Regions from separate parts of the Serratia rubidaea genome, predicted to be linked through region 3. Evidence: predicted binding sites of a transcription regulator. Region 3 holds the regulator's gene; each other region holds the start of a gene.
What was found. Region 3 encodes LexA, which represses DNA repair genes until DNA is damaged. Its sites were predicted from a motif close to TNCTGTATGTACATACAGNA; they were not measured.

Region 1 (6,300 bases), 2.2 Mb from region 3:
CGGCGGTTCGCTGCTCAATGTGTTCTGGCTGATCTTCTTCGGCTGGTGGCTGTGCCTGTCGCACATTGCCGCCGGCATCACCCAGTGCATCAGCATTATCGGCATCCCGGTAGGCATCGCCAACTTTAAAATCGCCGCCATTGCGCTGTGGCCGGTCGGACGCCGGGTGGTTTCCGTCGAAATGGCTCAGCAGGCCAGAAGTGAAAATGCACGTCGCCAATACCAACAACGTTAACTTTTTCTCCGTCTGAGGAGTTTTTTTGTGCTTGCTTTTGCACCGGCGCTGCGTCGTTATGCCTACAACAGCAGTTTGCTTTACAACCTGCGTATTTTTATCGCTCTGGTCGGCACCACCGCCGTTCCCTGGTGGCTGGGCGTTGCCAAGCTCACCATTCCGCTGACGCTGGGGGTGGTCGCCGCCGCCCTCACCGATCTGGATGACCGGCTCGCCGGCAGGCTGCGTAATCTGCTGATTACGCTGGTCTGCTTCTTTATTGCTTCCGCGTCGATCGAACTGCTGTTCCCCTACCCGTGGCTGTTTATCCTGGGCCTGGCGCTGTCTACCTGCGGCTTTATTCTGCTGGGCGCCCTGGGGCAGCGCTATGCCACCATCGCGTTTGGCGCTCTGCTGATTGCGGTGTACGCCATGCTCGGCACCTCGATGTATGACGTCTGGTATCAGCAACCGATTCTGCTGATTGTCGGCGCGGTGTGGTATAACCTGCTGACGCTGATCGGCCATCTGCTGTTCCCTATCCGCCCGCTGCAGGAGAACCTGGCGCGTTGCTACCAGCAGCTGGCCAATTATCTGGACGCCAAGGCCAATCTGTTCGACCCGGACGCCGAAAAGGACGCCGACCTGCCGTGGATGGACGTCGCCATGGCCAACAGCAGCCTGGTCAGCACGCTGAACCAGACTAAAATGTCGCTGCTGACCCGCCTGAAAGGCGATCGCGGCCAGCGCGGCACCCGCCGTACCCTGCATTACTACTTTGTCGCGCAGGACATCCATGAGCGCGCCAGCTCTTCACACGTACAGTATCAGGCGTTGAGCAAACAGTTCCGCCACAGCGATATTCTGTTCCGCTTCCAGCGGTTACTCAGTAAACAGGCCCGCGCCTGCCAGCAGCTGGCGCAGTCAATCCTGCTGCGGCAGAAATATCAGCACAACAGCCGCTTTGAACCGGCGTTTACCCGTATCGAAGAGGCGCTGGCGCGCATCGCCGTCAATGCTGATAACCGCGAGCTGACCAAGGCGTTGTCCCATCTGCTGAAAAACCTGCGGGCGATTGACGCCCAGCTGGCGAATATTGAATCGGAACAGGCGCTGGCCAACGGTCAGGAAGAAGAGAACAGCCTGTCAGACGACCGGCTCACCGGCTGGAGCGATATCCGCCTGCGCATCAGCCGCCACCTGACGCCGCAATCGGCGCTGTTCCGCCATGCCATCCGCATGTCGGTCGTGCTGTGCATCGGCTATGCGTTTATTCAACTGACCGGAATGCGGCACGGTTACTGGATCCTGCTCACCAGCCTGTTTGTCTGCCAGCCTAACTACAACGCCACCCGCCGGCGGCTGGCGCTGCGGATTATCGGCACCCTGGCGGGCGTTCTGATCGGCCTGCCAATCCTGTACTTTGTCCCGTCGACCGAAGGCCAGCTGGTGCTGATCGTGATCAGCGGCGTGCTGTTTTTCGCCTTCCGTACGGTGCAGTACGCTCACGCCACCATGTTTATCACCCTGTTGGTGCTGCTGTGCTTCAACCTGCTGGGCGAGGGTTTCGAAGTCGCCGCTCCGCGCGTTTACGACACGCTGCTGGGCTGCGCCATCGCCTGGGCGGCCGTGACCTTTATCTGGCCGGACTGGCGCTTCCGTCAGCTTTCCGCCGTCGTCAGCAAAACGCTGGATGCCGACTGCCGCTACCTGGACGCCATTTTGGTGCAGTACCACGAAGGGAAAAATAACGGTCTGCCTTACCGTATTGCCCGCCGCGACGCCCATAACAGCGATGCGGAACTGGCGTCGGTGATCTCAAATATGTCCGCCGACCCCAAAGCCGACAAGGCGACGCAGGACGCAGCCTTCCGGCTGCTGTGCCTTAACCATACGCTGCTGAGTTATATTTCGGCATTGGGGGCCCATCGTGAACGGCTGACCAATATCGACGTGTTCAACGTGCTGAACGACGCCGTTTGCTACGTAGACGGCGCGTTGCAACACGACGCCGCCGATGCTCAACGCATCAACCTGGCGCTGGAAAAACTGTCCGCGCGCATCGCGCAGCTGACGCCAGAGCCAGAAAGCAAAGAGCAGTTAGTTCTGCAGCAAATAGGGCTGGTTGTGGAGCTGCTGCCGGAGCTGACGTCGTTGAACGCGCAGATTGGGCAATCACAATGAGCCTGTAGCCAGATTAAGGCGCGTTAAAGTCGTTAACGCGCCTTACTGCGGCATTTGTTGATTAAACCAGGCGCTCAGTTCTCCGCGAATCTCATCGGGCAACGCGGCGTGATGGTAGCCGGCAATCGCGCCGGCCAACGACAGCAGCGCCTTCAACCCCAGGTTTTTTTGCTGCCGCATCAGCTTCTGAAAAGAGCCCTTGGCCCCCTGCAGACGCAGATCATACACGTCGCGGATCCCCACCCGCCACAGCAGCCGCTCCAGGCCGGCATCGATATTGGGCAGCCCCTTCAACCGCCGGCTGCCGCGGCTGCGGCTCTGTATCTCTTTGTTCGCCTCGCGCTTTGCCTGCCAGGCCAGCGCAAACAGCGCCTGCGGCTCGCCCCACAGCTGATGGTCCACCCAGTAATAGCGCATGATGATCGGCACGCCGCGCTTTGAGTACACCATGTTGACCATGCCGCGTGCGCGAAACTCCGACTCCAGACTCTTGGTGGCGCGCAAATACATTTCGCCGTCGGCAACGACGGCGAACATCACGCCGTCTGCCAGTAATCCGTAGCCGCCGAACTGTGAACGGGTAGTAATAGTGCCCAATGTATCAAAACAGGCTTTTGCCTGTGCGACTCTTGCTATTGTTCTTCCATGCATAACGTTCTCCTCTGTGGCTTCTCAGTCAATCATAATTAAAATCAATAAGATAAAACTTACGAGAACACGTAATAGAAAAATACGCATTAATGTCTGCACTGCCAATCACAATTCAGATATGTACAAAAAACGTTCACGATTATGCGAGGCGTGACGAAAAATTGGCTTGATCTCGGGAGATATTGCGGATACTGTATATACATACAGTACAACTACAGGCGGGATATCACATGCGTACTCAATCACTTCACAAAGCCCATCGCAGCCATAACGCGTTTACCCTGAACGGTGCGCAGAACGCTTCTGCGGGCAGCGCCAGCGAAAATGGCCTGATCGGTGAATTTGTTTACAACGAGCATCAGCCCGCGGTCACTCAGCTTCTATTATTACCGCTGTTGCAGCAGTTAGCCACCCAGTCGCGCTGGCTGTTATGGCTAACGCCGCAGCAGAAACTCAGCAAGCTGTGGCTGCAGCGCTCTGGCCTGCCTGCAGATAAAGTCGTACAATTGAGCCAAATCAGCCCGATCAATACGGTCGATGCGATGGAAAAAGCGTTGCTGACGGGGAACTACAGCGCCGTTCTCGGCTGGTTGCCCGAGCTAACCGCGGAAGATCGTCTAAAATTACAGCGGGCGGCTGAACAGGGTCATGCTTACGGTTTTATTATGCGTCCTCAGCGTGACACAATCCCGGCTCAGGGACAGTTTCCGACCCTAAAAATTCACTCTTCTTTGTATCATTAAGTAAATTTAGGATTTTTCCCATCATTTTTATCCCCCGAAAACGGAACCTTTGGGGGATCATGGACAAAGCGAGAGCAGCCGCGGTTCCACGCCCTCAGTCGAACAAAAAATCGGCTAAAAATGCGCCTAAATTTGTTAGCAAATATGACTATTTCTGCGTTTTTTTTTAGAGCTTTATCACATCACACTTGTAACTTTCGCGCCACGTTGTAGACTTTACATCGCCAAGGTTGCTCTATAACGCCAGTAAAAAACTGGAGAGTAACAAACGAGGGCACAAACCTTGGCGAAGGAATTTAACCAAGGGCTTAAAAATCAGCTTTAAAGCTCATTGCCTATTTGGATGATAACGAGGCGCAAAATGAAAAAGACAGCTATCGCATTAGCAGTGGCACTGGCCGGTTTCGCTACCGTAGCGCAAGCCGCCCCAAAAGATAACACCTGGTACACCGGTGCTAAACTGGGCTGGTCCCAGTATCATGACGTAGGTTTCTATGGCAACGGCTACACCGGTACCGGTAACGGCCCAATCCATGAAAACCAATTGGGTGCTGGTGCGTTCCTGGGTTACCAGGCGAACCAATACCTGGGCTTCGAGCTGGGCTATGACTGGCTGGGCCGTATGCCTTACAAAGGCAGCGTGAACAACGGTGCTTTCAAGGCACAGGGCGTTCAGCTGGCAGCTAAACTGAGCTACCCAATCGCTGACGATCTGGACATCTACACCCGTCTGGGTGGTATGGTATGGCGTGCAGATTCCAAAGCTAACTTTGGCAATGGCACCCGCATCAGCAACCACGACACCGGCGTTTCTCCGCTGGCTGCAATTGGTGTTGAATACGCACTGACCAAAAACTGGGCTACCCGCCTGGATTATCAGTTCGTTAGCAACATCGGCGACGCAGGCACCGTGGGCGCACGTCCAGACAACACCATGCTGAGCCTGGGCGTTTCTTACCGTTTCGGTCAGGACGAAGCTGCTCCAGCACCAGCGCCAGCTCCAGCTCCAGTTGTTGAAACCAAGCGTTTCACCCTGAAGTCTGACGTTCTGTTCAACTTCGGTAAAGCTACTCTGAAACCAGAAGGCCAGCAGGCTCTGGATCAGCTGTACTCCCAGCTGAGCTCTATGGATCCTAAAGACGGTTCCGTAGTTGTTCTGGGCTACACTGACCCAGTTGGTAAAGATGCAGCCAACCAGCGTCTGTCTGAAAACCGCGCTCGCAGCGTAGTTGACTACCTGGTTTCTAAAGGCATCCCTGCAGACAAAATCTCTGCACGTGGCATGGGCGAAGCTAACCAAGTTACCGATAGCTGCGGTTACAAAAACGGCCGTGCTACCAAAGCACAGATCGAGTGCCTGGCACCGAACCGCCGTGTAGAAATCGAAGTTAAAGGCGTTAAAGACGTTGTAACTCAGCCTCAGGCTTAAGTTACCGCTTCTTAATAAAAAACCCCGCGCTGCGGGGTTTTTTTTCGCCTTCTGCCCATTGCCGCCATAAAAAAACCGGCGCGCGGCCGGCTTTATCGTGAGCTGCCCATCCCTACTCTTCGTCTTTGCCCAGAATCGCTTGCAGATCTTGTTTCAGCGATGACATCTGGCTGGCGTATTTCTCTTTACGCTCGGCATCTTCAATCAGTTGTACCACCGTTTCCGACAGCGTCACGCCGCGACGACGGGCTAACGCCGCCAACCGCTGCCACACTAAAAACTCCAGATCGATGGATTTTTTACGCGTATGCTGGTGCTCGGAGTTAAAATGGCGTTTGCGTCTGGCACGAATGGTCTGTTTCATCCGGTTATCAAGCGCAGGGTTCATATGGGCATGAATCCATGCCAGAACTTTAACCGGCTCATTTTCCAATTTTAGCAGCTCGTCAACCGCATCCTGCGCAGCGCTGTTTTCAATGTAGCGGGTGATAAGTTCCCCTTCCCGGTGCTTCTTCACCAGGTATTTCCATTTCCAACCGCTCTCCAGATTTTCCAGTTGCTGATATTTCATCGTGAGCTCTTCAGTGACCGCGTAACTTCAATAAGCATAACAGCTTTACGCCGAATTTCCCCGGCAATTAAAACCTCTGACAGACTGTTTTTTGCACAGTCGTCGCCCGATGTCAAACTCCCGGACATCAAGCGGCACTCCACTGTATCAAGCTGACGTTATTCTTGTATAATCGCTGTTTCACTTTTTGATAACTGCATCTAACACTTTGACCAATAACCGACTTGAATGGCAATCCTTGTTGCCTGCCGTTGCGCCTTACCAGGCGATATTCGATTCTGCTGCTCAGTTGGCGCCCGTCACCTTTGCTGCGCTGCAGCCCCGGCTGGATAATGCCCTGACGTTATTCTGCCACCCACGTTCTCAACCCCGTTTTATGCTGCTTAAGGCGCAGGAAAACCGCGAATATCTGGCATTAATTGCGAATGCGGTCACACAGCGTCAGCCGCAGCAGCCTGCCTGCCCCGGCAGCCATTACACCGTGCACAACGGTCAGGTTCAGGTTGAG
Region 2 (6,300 bases), 1.8 Mb from region 3:
CGTTTCCGCCGCGGCGTGGCCGGCCTGCCGCTGACGCTGAGCGCTTCGCAGACCGCCATTCAGCCGCTGCTGGTGGGGGACAACCAGCGGGCGTTGGATCTGGCGCAGCGGCTGCGCGAGCAGGGCCTGTGGGTCAGCGCCATTCGTCCGCCGACGGTGCCGCCGGGCGGGGCGCGGCTGCGTATTACGCTGACCGCGGCGCATCAGGAACAGGATATCGATCGACTGCTGGAGGTACTGCATGCCATCAGCGCGTAACACGGTCAATAAACAGGCGGTGGCCTCCGCCTTCAGCCGCGCGGCGGGCAGCTACGACGGCGCGGCGGTGCTGCAGCGGGAGGTTGGCGAGCGCTTACTGGGGAGCGGCGTCGGCCATCCGGCGCGGCAGGTGCTGGACGCCGGATGCGGCACCGGCTACTTCAGCCGCCGCTGGCGGGAACTGGGCAAAGAGGTGACGGCGCTGGACCTGGCGCCGGGCATGCTGGCGTACGCCCGCAGTCAGCAGGCGGCGCAGCACTATCTGCTGGGGGATATCGAACATATCCCGCTGCCGGATGCGGCGGTCGATCTCAGCTTCAGCAGCCTGGCGGTGCAGTGGTGCAGCGATTTGGCGTGCGGGCTGGCGGAGCTGCGCCGCGTCACGCGCCCCGGCGGACTGGTGCTGTTTTCCACCCTGGCGCAGGGGTCGCTGCATCAGCTGGGCGATGCCTGGCAGCAGGTTGACGGCGAGCGCCATGTGAATGATTTCCTGCCGCTCGCGCAGATTGAGGCCGCCTGCGCGGCCTACCGTTATCGCCTGGACCCGTGCTGGCAGACGCTGCATTACCCGGACGTGATGACGCTGATGCGCTCATTAAAGGGCATCGGCGCCACGCACCTGCATCAGGGGCGCGATGCCGGGTTGCTGTCGCGTCGCCGCCTGGCGGCGCTGCAGGCGGCCTATCCGCGCCAGCACGGCGAATTTCCGCTCAGTTATCATGTGGTTTATGGAGTGATTTATTGTGATTAAGCGTTGGTTTGTCACCGGCACCGACACCGAAGTGGGCAAGACTATCGCCAGCAGCGCGCTGCTGCAGGCGGCGAACCTGGCGGGCTTTCGCAGCGCCGGATATAAGCCGGTGGCCTCCGGCAGTGAGATGACGCCGCAGGGGCTGCGCAACGAGGATGCGCTGGCGTTGCAGCGCCACAGCGGCGTGGCGCTCGCCTATGATGAAGTGAACCCTTACACCTTTGCCGAGCCGACGTCGCCGCATATCGTCAGCGCCGATCTGCAGCAGCCGATTGAGTTTACGGTGATGTCGTCCGGGCTGCGGCGGCTGGAGCACTGCGCCGACTGGCTGCTGGTGGAGGGCGCGGGCGGCTGGTTTACGCCGCTGTCGGCGACGCAGAGCTTTGCCGACTGGGTGACGGATGAGCAGCTGCCGGTGATTCTGGTGGTGGGCATGAAGCTCGGCTGCATCAACCATGCGCTGTTGACCGCGCAGGCCGTGCGTCAGGCGGGGCTGCCGCTGGCCGGCTGGATCGCCAACGATATCGCGCCGCCGGGCAGGCGCCACCCGGAGTATCTGGCAACGCTGAGCCGCCTGCTGCCGGCGCCGCTGCTGGGGGAGATCCCGCACCTGGCGGAGATTACGCAGCAGCCGCTGGGGCATTATCTGGATCTGTCATTACTGTAAACGGCGGCGGGCCATACGCCCGCGCCATCGCATCATACCGTCAGGTAGGCGTCAATCAGGGCGTCATCCAGCTGCGCCAGCGTGCCGTTCGCGACGTTGCGCCCCTGATCCAGCAGGCAAAAACGGTCGGCCAGGCGGCGTATCAGCGTCAGGCGGTGCTCCACCAGCAAAATGGTCATTCCCCATTCCCGGTTCAGCCGCTGTACGGCGGCGCCGATTTCACTGACGATCGACGGACGCATGCCGGCGGTCGGCTCATCCAGAATCAGCAGCTCCGGCTCGCGCACCAGCGCGCGTGAGATCGCCAGCTGCTGCTGCTCCCCGACGGACAAATCGCCGGCGCGCCGCAGGCGCATGGCCGCCAGCGTGGGAAACAGCTGGTAAATCAGCGGCGGGATACGCTGCTGCGACGGCCTGCCGGCCAGCAGCGCCACCTGCAGATTCTCCTCGACGCTGAGTTGCGAGAAGATCTGCCGCCCCTGCGGCACATAGGCGATGCCCAGCGCCGCACGCTGCTCCACCGCCTGCGGCAGCAGGTTTTTCGGCGCTTCATCGGCGCGCTGCCAGGTCATACTGCCGCTGACCACCGGCAGATGGCCGACAATACAGTTCAGCAGCGTGGTTTTACCGACGCCCTTGCGCCCCAGCAGGGCGGTGCACTGGCCGCGCGGCAGCTCCAGATTGATATCCCACAGCGTGTGGCTCGGCCCATAAAACTGATTGACTGAACGCAGGCTCAACATACGGCATTCTCCTTACCGGTCGGTTGTTCACTCATGCCATCGGGGCAAGGGTATGGCATTGCCCCGCGCGACTGACGCTTGCTTTCCCGAGTGTTTTAACGTTCAGAACCCAATGCCGCCCGAAACGCGGCAAAATGATACCGGAGTCCGGCGGAAAGGGCGTTTTTCAGCGTTCTCGTGTGCTGTTATTGCCGCCCGGCGCGCTGTCGAGCGCGGCCGCCGTCTGATGCCCGCCTTTTTTGTCGGCCCGGCGGTTATTCCTGATAGCAACTCCCGGGCCAATATTATCGTCCGACGTGAAAAACGCGTGATTGTTATCGTCATGTTAAGCTTTGGCTGCGCTGCGTCTGGCCTGTGCAGACTGGGTAAAATGGCGACAAAAGTTAAAATGGACGTTTTTTGCACTACGGCGGTGCCGCGGCGAAACCTAATGGTGCAATAGCGATGGGGGTATCGGCGGCGTCAGTCGGCGATCCGGCCGAATGCGGGATTGGCAATGGGGGCTGTTAGTCTTTATAGGTATAAACAAAGCAATAAAAGTGTCAAAAAATAACTAAAAAAGCGATTTGGGATCGTTTCAAGGGCAAAAAGTGTTTTTTCTGTAACTCCCGTGGCTGGCGGGGTGGTGTGAGTTATCCACTATTCCTGTGGATAACCTTGTGTATTAGATTTAGAAAAGCGGCGGGAAGCGAGAGAGGACGCGGCTTCTGTTCGCATTGTCCGGATTCTCGTCTTTTTGTTAATTCTCTTTTATATCAACTAATTAACTAAAATCAAGACGTTGTGTAAGCGGTTAATGTCGTATGTATGATTTTTCGACACTCTGCTATCAAGAAGTTAATTTGTCGCGCGATCTGGGGATAAATCTGTTATTGACAATAAAAATGTCACCGAAGCGTAACCTTAACGGTGCAACGTCCCGAATCTCCCCGGCGGCAATGCCACGAATCCGCTTGAAGCTGGTTTTATATCCAGTATCATAGGGGCTGGCGAAAAACGCCGCGGCTTTCCATACTTATTGGCTGCCCGGCGTGCCGACGCGGCGCTCTGCACCGTTAGCCACGCGCAACCCGATGTGCCGACGCCGCTCGTCTCTGTCTTCTTGCCGCAACGCCAATGACTTTGGGTATCTATGAGTAAATTATTCAAACTGCATTCAGACTTCAAACCGGCCGGCGATCAGCCGGAAGCGATCCGCAAGCTGGAAGAGGGGCTGGAGGACGGGCTGGCGCACCAGACGCTGCTGGGGGTGACCGGTTCGGGGAAAACCTTCACCATCGCCAACGTGATTGCCGATCTCAACCGGCCGACGATGGTGCTGGCGCCGAACAAAACGCTGGCGGCGCAGCTGTACGGTGAGATGAAAGCGTTCTTCCCGGAGAATGCGGTGGAGTATTTTGTCTCTTACTACGACTATTACCAGCCGGAAGCCTACGTGCCCAGCTCCGACACCTTTATCGAAAAAGACGCCTCGGTGAACGAACATATCGAGCAGATGCGTCTTTCCGCCACCAAGGCGCTGCTGGAGCGGCGCGACGTGGTGGTGGTGGCCTCGGTGTCGGCGATCTACGGCCTGGGCGATCCGGATCTGTATCTCAAGATGATGCTGCACCTGACCCAGGGCATGCTGATCGACCAGCGTTCGATCCTGCGCCGGCTGGCCGAGCTGCAGTATACGCGCAACGATCAGGCCTTCCAGCGCGCCACCTTCCGGGTGCGCGGCGAGGTGATCGACATCTTCCCGGCGGAATCCGACGAGCTGGCGCTGCGCGTCGAGCTGTTTGACGATGAGGTGGAGCGCCTGTCGCTGTTTGACCCGCTCACCGGCCAGGTGGATCGGGTGGTGCCGCGTTTCACCATCTATCCGAAGTCGCACTACGTAACGCCGCGCGAGCGCATCCTGCAGGCGATGGAGGAGATCCGCACGGATCTGGCGGAGCGGCGCAAGGTGCTGCTGGCCAACAACAAGCTGCTGGAAGAGCAGCGGCTGTCGCAGCGCACCCAGTTCGATCTGGAGATGATGAACGAGCTGGGCTACTGCTCGGGCATTGAAAACTACTCGCGCTACCTCTCCGGCCGCCAGCCGGGCGAGCCGCCGCCAACGCTGTTCGACTACCTGCCGGCCGACGGCCTGCTGGTGGTGGACGAATCGCACGTCACCGTGCCGCAGATCGGCGCGATGTTCAAGGGCGACCGCTCGCGTAAGGAAACCCTGGTGGAGTACGGTTTTCGTCTGCCGTCGGCGCTGGATAACCGGCCGATGCGCTTTGAGGAGTTTGAGGCGCAGGCGCCGCAGTCGATCTACGTCTCGGCCACGCCGGGCAAATATGAGCTGGAGAAATCCGGCGGCGAGGTGATCGATCAGGTAGTGCGCCCGACCGGCCTGCTGGATCCGGTGGTTGAGGTGCGGCCGGTGGCGACGCAGGTCGACGATCTCTTGTCCGAGATCCGCAAGCGCGTGGCGATCAATGAGCGGGTGCTGGTGACGACGCTGACCAAACGCATGGCGGAAGATCTGACCGAATATCTGGAAGAGCACGGCGAGCGGGTGCGCTATCTGCACTCGGATATCGATACCGTCGAGCGGGTGGAGATCATCCGCGATCTGCGCCTGGGCGAGTTTGACGTGCTGGTCGGCATCAACCTGCTGCGGGAAGGGCTGGATATGCCGGAAGTGTCGCTGGTGGCGATTCTGGACGCGGATAAAGAGGGCTTCCTGCGCTCCGAACGCTCGCTGATTCAGACCATTGGCCGCGCCGCCCGTAACCTGAACGGCAAGGCGATTCTGTACGGCGACAAGATCACCGACTCGATGGCCAAGGCGATTGGCGAAACCGAACGGCGTCGCGCCAAACAGCAGGCGTATAACGAAGCCAACGGCATCGTGCCGCAGGGGTTGAACAAGAAGATCGCCGATATTCTGCAGCTGGGCCAGCCGTCACCGCGCGGTAAGGGCAAAGGGAAGGGCAAGGCGGCGGAGAGCGCGGCGCAGTATCAGACGCTGACGCCGAAAGCGCTGGAGCAGAAAATTCGCGATCTGGAAGCGCAGATGTACACCCACGCGCAAAATCTGGAGTTTGAACAGGCGGCGGCGCTGCGCGATGAGATCCACCAGCTGCGCGAGCAGTTTATCGCCATCTCCTGATGCAGTCAGCGCCGGCCCGCAGCGGCCGGCGCTGAAAATCCTTGTCGCGCCCGGCAAAGCTGATTATGGTGTGCGGCCCACAGACCGGCGACAGATATCGAGCAACCGCTATGAGCGCATACAATCCCAAAGATCCGCTGCACGGCATTACGCTGGAGCAGCTGCTGAACAAACTGGTGGAATACTACGGCTGGGAAGAGCTGGCCGACCGTATCCGCATTAACTGCTTCAGCAACGATCCCAGTATCAAATCCAGCCTGAAGTTTTTGCGCCGCACGCCGTGGGCGCGCACGCAGGTGGAGGAGCTGTATATACAGATGCTGAGCAATAACCCTTGGTATACCCGTCATACTTAAAGCTGCAGGTGCGTTGGCTGCGCTCAGTCACCCGAATCACTGACCGGAGTCAGCTCATCGGGATTCCTTCCCTTGCCGCCTTCCTGCAACTTTAATTATTTAGGGTATCTACCCGTCATACTTGAGGCTGCAGGTGCGTTGGCTGCGCTCAGTCACCCGAATCACTGACCGGAGTTAGCTCATCGGGATTCCTTCCCTTGCCGCCTTCCTGCAACTTTAATTATTTAGGGTATCTACCCGTCATACTTGAGGCTGCAGGTGCGCTGGCCGCGCTCAGTCACCCGAATCACTGACCGGAGTCAGCTCATCGGGATTCCTTCCCTTGCCGCCTTCCTGCAACTTTAATTATTTAGGGTAACTACCCGTCATACTTAAAGCTT
Region 3 (6,300 bases):
GCGCTGTTGCCGTCTGCTTCCGCCTTGGCCGGCAGCGCTTCAGGCTCCGCCGGCGTGCTGACGCTTTCAATCGTCAGCTTGATCTCCGGGGTGATCAGGTCGCTCAGCATGGTGTAAACCTCCATGGTGTGCTCGCGGATCGCATCGCCGATATCGTTGATATAGCCCTCTTCACGCAGCGTCGCCACCAGAGTGGAGAACACCGCCTTGTCGAAGAACTCCGGCGCGTTGATGCCGTGCAGCACCGACAGGCGCTGGGCCATAATCCGGCTCTCTTTTTCCAGCGCGCCGCGGTTGATGCTCGGGTTGGCGCTGAGGAGCGACATGGTGATGGCGTAGCGCTGCAGGGTTTCGCGCACGCCGGCAGCCAGCAGCTGCAGCGGACGGATGCGCCCGGCGTTGAGCGACAGCTCGTCGCCGTCGACGCAAATCAGCGCCTGACGCGCCATTTCGTCGGTCAGCGTTTGTAGCACCTCCGGCAGCTGTTCCTTGTCGTAGTGCAGGAACAGCTCGGCCTTCAGCATCGGATAAATCAGGCCGATCTGGCGCAGCAGCTCGGCGCGTGAGACGTGGCGGTGATGCATCACAATGCTGGCGATCAGCGACGGCAGCACCAGCAGGTGGTGAATGTTATTACGGTAATAGGTCATCAGCACCGCCTGCTCGCGCGGCAGAATGATGATATCGCCGATATTGTCCTGCTCCACCTCGAACTTATCCATATTGAGCGCGTGGTCCAGCAGCTCGCCCGGCGTATGGTCCGGCACCGTCACGTCGTCGGCGTACGGCGCGTTGCGCATCAGCTGCAGGTAGCAGTCCAGCTGCTCGATCAGCTGCTCGCGGGTCAGCGAACGCTGGCGCGAGGCCAGCAGCGCGGTTGAACACAGGTTCATGGCGTTGGCGGCGGCGGCGTTGTTGATGCGCACCATGATCTTGCCGGCCAGATCGTTCACCGTCGGCGTCAGCCAGCTCGGGCGCTGCGCTTCGATCGGGTCGATGGACTCGCGCCACTGCGGCACGTGCTGGTTCAGGTAGGCGGTCAGCGGCAGCGGTTCGCCGAAGTTGACATAGCCCTGGCCCAGATTGCGCAGCTTGCGCAGGCCGCGCATCATCTGCAGCAGGCTCTCTTTCTCTTTGGTCGCGCCGCGCAGCTCTTTGGCGTAGGTGCCCACTTCCATCACGTGCTCGTAGCCGATGTAGATCGGCACCAGGGTGATCGGCCGGGTGCCGCCGCGCAGCATTGCCTGAATGGTCATCGACAGGGTGCCGGTTTTCGGCTCCAGCAGACGCCCGGTGCGCGAACGGCCGCCTTCGACGAAGTACTCCACCGAGTAGCCGCGGGTAAACAGCTCGCCGAGGTATTCGCGGAACACCGTGGAGTAGAGCTTGTTGCCCTTGAAGGTGCGGCGGATAAAGAACGCCCCCAGCCGGCGGAAAATCGGCCCGGCCGGCCAGAAGTTCAGGTTGATGCCGGCGGCGATATGCGGCGGCACCAGGCCCTGGTGATACAGCACGTAGGACAGCAGCAGATAGTCCATATGGCTGCGGTGGCAGGGCACGTAGACGATTTCGTGGCCGTCCTGCGCCAGCTGACGCACGCGCTCGGCGTTGGTGACGTTGATGCCCTGATACAGCCGGTTCCAGGTCCAGCTCAGCACGCGGTCCGACAGGCGGACGGTTTCGTAGGAGAAGTCGGCGGCGATCTCTTCCATCAGCGCGATGGCGTTCTGCTGCGCCTTCTCGTGGGAGATCTTCTTGCTGCGCGCTTCGTCTTCCACCGCTTTTTCAATCGCCTTGGAGGCCAGCAGCTTATTGAACAGATCCTGCCGCGCCGGCAGGCTCGGGCCTACCGCCGCCAGACGCTGGCGTGAGAAGTGCATGCGCGCGACGCGCGCCAGCTTCTGCGCGATAATTTTATCGGTGCCGTGCTCGGTCGCCATCTTGCGCAGCGACACGGTGTTGGAGAAGCGCACGAAGCTGTCGCGTCCCAGCCACAAAATGGCGAAGAATTTCTGCACGCCGTTCAGCAGGCGCAGATGCGGGGTGCCCTGGCCTTCGCGCCCCGGAGAGCGGCCGAACATCACCGACGCCGGCAGCATCTGGATATCCAGCCCCGGGTTATTGCGGTGCAGGTCCAGATAGTCGTGGAACAGTTTTACCGACTCTTCCTTCGGCGTGTAATAGCGGAAGACGCGCGGGCCGTCGTGAATAAACACGTAGCTTGGCAATACCGCACCGTCGATCTCCAGCGGGTCGAGCGGGTCGGGCAGATCCTGCGCCAGGCACTGGGTGCGCAGCGTCAGCAAGTCCGCCTTGGAATGGTAAGGTAAAACGTACAAAATCGGTCGTGAGGGATCGAGCCCCAGCTCCGTGACCGGATCTGCGGGGATAGCTTTGCTTCTTACCAGCAGTTTAAGTGGTAGATTCAATAATTTATAATAAATTTTACGCCAACCTGACATAACTATGTGAAGCCTCTTGTTAGCAATGCGCCGCAAGCATACCAGAAAGCGGGTGACAGATCTGTGGTGTTAAAGACCCCCGAACCGTTAAAATTATGACTTACCTCTTGTAAAAGGCACACAGCAAAATGGCAAATCAGACGACCGGCTTGACCCGCATCATCAAAGCGGCGGGTTATTCATATAAAGGATTAACGGCGGCGTGGCGCAATGAGGCGGCGTTCCGCCAGGAAGCGGTGGCGGCGGCGGTCGCCGTCATTGTGGCGCTGTGGCTGGACGTCGACGCCGTGGCGCGTATTTTACTGATTGGCTCGGTGCTGCTGGTGCTGATTGTCGAGGTGCTCAACAGCGCCATCGAGGCGATTGTCGACCGCGTCGGCACCGACTTCCACGAGCTGTCCGGCCGCGCCAAGGATATGGGGTCGGCGGCGGTGTCGCTGAGCATTATCCTGGCGCTGCTGGTCTGGGTAACGCTGCTGTGGCGGCATTTCGCCTGATTTGCGCAGCGGCGCGCTAATCCCTGATTTTTATTCATTCTCCGGTTCCCAATCCGCGTTCACCTGTATATACTCACAGCAAGACTGTATAAACAAACAGGGGGCGGAATGAAAGCACTAACTACCAGACAGCAAGAGGTCTACGATCTGATTCGCGAGCATATCTCGCAAACCGGCATGCCGCCAACGCGCGCCGAGATCGCATTGCGTCTGGGGTTCCGCTCGCCGAACGCCGCCGAAGAACACCTGAAGGCGCTGGCCCGCAAGGGCGTGATCGAAATCGTCTCCGGCGCTTCGCGCGGCATCCGCCTGCTGATGGAAGACGAAGACGGCCTGCCGCTGATCGGCCGGGTCGCCGCCGGTGAACCGCTGCTGGCGCAGCAGCATATCGAAGGGCACTACAAGGTGGATCCGTCGCTGTTTAAACCAAATGCGGATTTCCTGCTGCGGGTCAACGGCATGTCGATGCGCGATATCGGCATTCTGGACGGCGACCTGCTGGCGGTGCATAAAACGCAGGACGTGCGCAACGGCCAGGTGGTGGTGGCGCGCATCGAAGACGAAGTGACGGTGAAGCGTTTGAAGCGCAACGGCAATATGGTTGAGCTGCTGCCGGAAAACAGCGAGTTCACGCCGATCAAGGTTGACCTGCGCGAGCAGAACTTCACCATTGAAGGGCTGGCCGTCGGCGTTATCCGCAACGGTGACTGGATCTAAACCGCATCCCCCGCGTTTAATCGCCCCGGCCACGTCCGGGGCGATGTTATTTCTTATCTGACTCCTCTTTTCAGCTACGGGAACATATGACTATGCGCCTGCTTGCCTCCTTGACCAGCGACACGGATAAAGCCCTGTGGCGTTTGGCGCTGCCGATGATCTTCTCCAACATTACCGTGCCGCTGCTGGGGCTGGTGGATACCGCGGTGATCGGCCACCTCGACAGCCCGGTCTATCTGGGCGGCGTGGCGGTGGGGGCGATGGTCACCAGCTTCCTGTTTATGCTGCTGCTGTTCCTGCGTATGAGCACCACCGGGCTGACGGCGCAGGCGCTGGGGGCGCAGAACCCGCAGGCGCTGGCGCGCGCCTTTATGCAGCCGCTGCTGCTGGCGCTGCTGGCCGGGCTGGCGATTGTGCTGCTGCGCCATCCGCTGATCGACCTCGCGCTGCAGATCGTCGGCGGCGACGGCGAGGTGCTGACGCAGGCGCGGGCGTTTCTGGAAATCCGCTGGCTCAGCGCGCCGGCGGCGCTGGCGAACATGGTGCTGCTGGGCTGGCTGCTGGGCGTGCAGTACGTGCGCGCGCCGGTGATCCTGCTGATTGTCGGCAACCTGCTGAATATCGTGCTGGATCTGTGGCTGGTGATGGGGCTGGGCTGGAACGTGCAGGGCGCGGCTACGGCCACCGCGCTGTCGGAATATGCCACCCTGCTGCTCGGGCTGTGGCTTAGCTGGCGCGTGATGCGCATGCGCGGTATTTCACCGCCGATGCTGCGCCACGCCTGGCGCGGCAACGTACGCCGCTTGCTGGCGCTCAACCGCGATATCATGCTGCGCTCTCTGCTGTTGCAGCTGTGCTTCGCTTCGCTGACCATTTTCGCCGCCCGGCTGGGCAGCGAGGTGGTGGCGGTCAACGCGGTGCTGATGAACCTGCTGACCTTTACCGCCTACGCGTTGGACGGCTTCGCCTATGCGGTTGAGGCGCACTCCGGCCATGCCTACGGCGCGCGCGACGACAGCCAGCTGCGTCTGGTGTGGCGCGCCGCCTGTCGTCAGTCCTGTCTGGTGGCGCTGGGCTTTGCGCTGGTGTACGCCTGTGCGGGGCAGCAGATCGTCAATATGCTGACCTCCCTGCCGGAGCTGCGCGCGCTGGCGGCCGGCTATCTGCCGTGGCAGGTGGTGCTGCCGCTGGTTGGCGTCTGGTGCTACCTGCTGGACGGCATGTTTATCGGCGCGACGCGCGGCGCCGAGATGCGTAACAGCATGGCGGTGGCGGCGGCGGGCTACGGCCTGACGCTGCTGAGTTTACCGCTGCTGGGTAACCACGGGCTGTGGCTGGCGCTGTGCGTATTTCTGGGGCTGCGCGGCGTATCGCTCGGCTGGATCTGGCACCGGCACCGGGTCAACGGCACCTGGTTTGCGCAGGGAAAGGCGGCTTAACGCGCGTTAAGCCGCGGGGCGGGTTACTTCTTTTTCACCACGATGCTGTGGTCGTGGTCGCAGTCATGCTGGCTGTCGCAGGCTTCCACCTCCACGCAGCCGGCGCACAGGCCGTGCGCTTCCACCACGCTGTGGCGCAGCGCAAAGCCGGATTCCTGCGCCAGCTTCTGCAGCGTCTCTTCCACGCCTTCCGTCGGGCGCTCGGTGACCTGGCCGCAGCGGTCGCAGATAAACAGCGCCGAGGTATGCATCGGCTCCTCGAAGTGGTGGCACAGCACGTAGCTGTTGGCCGACTCCACGCGGTGGATAAAGCCCTGTTCCAGCAGAAAATCCAGCGCGCGATAGACCGTCGGCGGTTTGGCCTGCGGTTCCACGACGCGCAGCAGGTCGAGCAGATCGTAAGCGCTGATCGCACCGGGCTGTTGCGCCATCAGGCGTAACACTTCCAGCCGTTGCGGCGTCAGGCGCACATTGCGTTGCTGGCAGAGTCGTTCTGCCTGCGCGAGCAGCTTTTCCTGGTTGGTTGGGTTCATGGCGAATATCCCGGTACGTTAAAAATGCGATTTTACCATGTCTGCGGCAAATCACCGATAGCCGGTGGTTTTTCTTGTCGCTTCGGCCACAAAAATGGCCGTTTTTCAGCGGGATAATGCCGGGCGGCGCGGTGGTTTCGCCTCGGCGGCGGTTTACGTTATAATCAGCGATTACTTTTTTGTCCGCCTGATGCTGAATAGATACCGCAATGACCGATTCGTTAAAACCAGAACACACTCCGCATGCCGGCTCAAACGGCGCTGAACGGCCGTTTAACGCCAGCCGCTTTTCCATCGCGCCGATGCTCGACTGGACCGATCGTCATTGCCGTTATTTCCACCGCCTGCTGAGCAAAGAGACGCTGCTGTATACCGAAATGGTCACCACCGGCGCGATCATTCACGGCAAAGGGGACTATCTGGCGTACAGCGAACAGGAACACCCGCTGGCGCTGCAGTTGGGCGGCAGCGATCCGGCGGCGCTGGCGCACTGCGCCAAACTGGCGGAGCAGCGCGGCTACGATGAGATCAATCTGAACGTCGGCTGCCCGTCCGACCGGGTGCAGAACGGCATGTTCGGCGCCTGCCTGATGGGACAGGCCGCGCTGGTGGCGGACTGCATCAAGGCGATGCGCGACGCGGTGTCGATTCC

Region 1: a site for LexA is predicted at 3,239-3,258, ahead of sulA (SOS-induced cell division inhibitor SulA). Genes of this name have one in related genera too.
Region 2: a site for LexA is predicted at 3,377-3,396, ahead of uvrB (excinuclease ABC subunit UvrB). Genes of this name have one in related genera too.

What each region holds. Positions count from the first base shown of each region.
Region 1 is NZ_CP065640.1:3,283,584-3,289,883, reverse strand. Features, by position in the region: gene I6G83_RS15340 (YccF domain-containing protein) at 1-235, shown strand, start outside; gene yccS (YccS family putative transporter) at 263-2,398, shown strand; gene I6G83_RS15330 (TfoX/Sxy family DNA transformation protein) at 2,441-3,049, opposite strand; gene sulA (SOS-induced cell division inhibitor SulA) at 3,280-3,792, shown strand; gene ompA (porin OmpA) at 4,154-5,221, shown strand; gene matP (macrodomain Ter protein MatP) at 5,334-5,792, opposite strand; gene I6G83_RS15310 (AAA family ATPase) at 6,001-6,300, shown strand, end outside.
Region 2 is NZ_CP065640.1:2,826,534-2,832,833, forward strand. Features, by position in the region: gene bioF (8-amino-7-oxononanoate synthase) at 1-258, shown strand, start outside; gene bioC (malonyl-ACP O-methyltransferase BioC) at 242-1,009, shown strand; gene bioD (dethiobiotin synthase) at 1,002-1,676, shown strand; gene I6G83_RS13240 (ABC transporter ATP-binding protein) at 1,709-2,419, opposite strand; gene uvrB (excinuclease ABC subunit UvrB) at 3,552-5,564, shown strand; gene I6G83_RS13250 (VF530 family protein) at 5,675-5,920, shown strand.
Region 3 is NZ_CP065640.1:1,038,513-1,044,812, reverse strand. Features, by position in the region: gene plsB (glycerol-3-phosphate 1-O-acyltransferase PlsB) at 1-2,462, opposite strand, end outside; gene I6G83_RS04815 (diacylglycerol kinase) at 2,591-2,959, shown strand; gene lexA (transcriptional repressor LexA) at 3,068-3,676, shown strand; gene dinF (MATE family efflux transporter DinF) at 3,769-5,115, shown strand; gene zur (zinc uptake transcriptional repressor Zur) at 5,139-5,648, opposite strand; gene dusA (tRNA dihydrouridine(20/20a) synthase DusA) at 5,951-6,300, shown strand, end outside.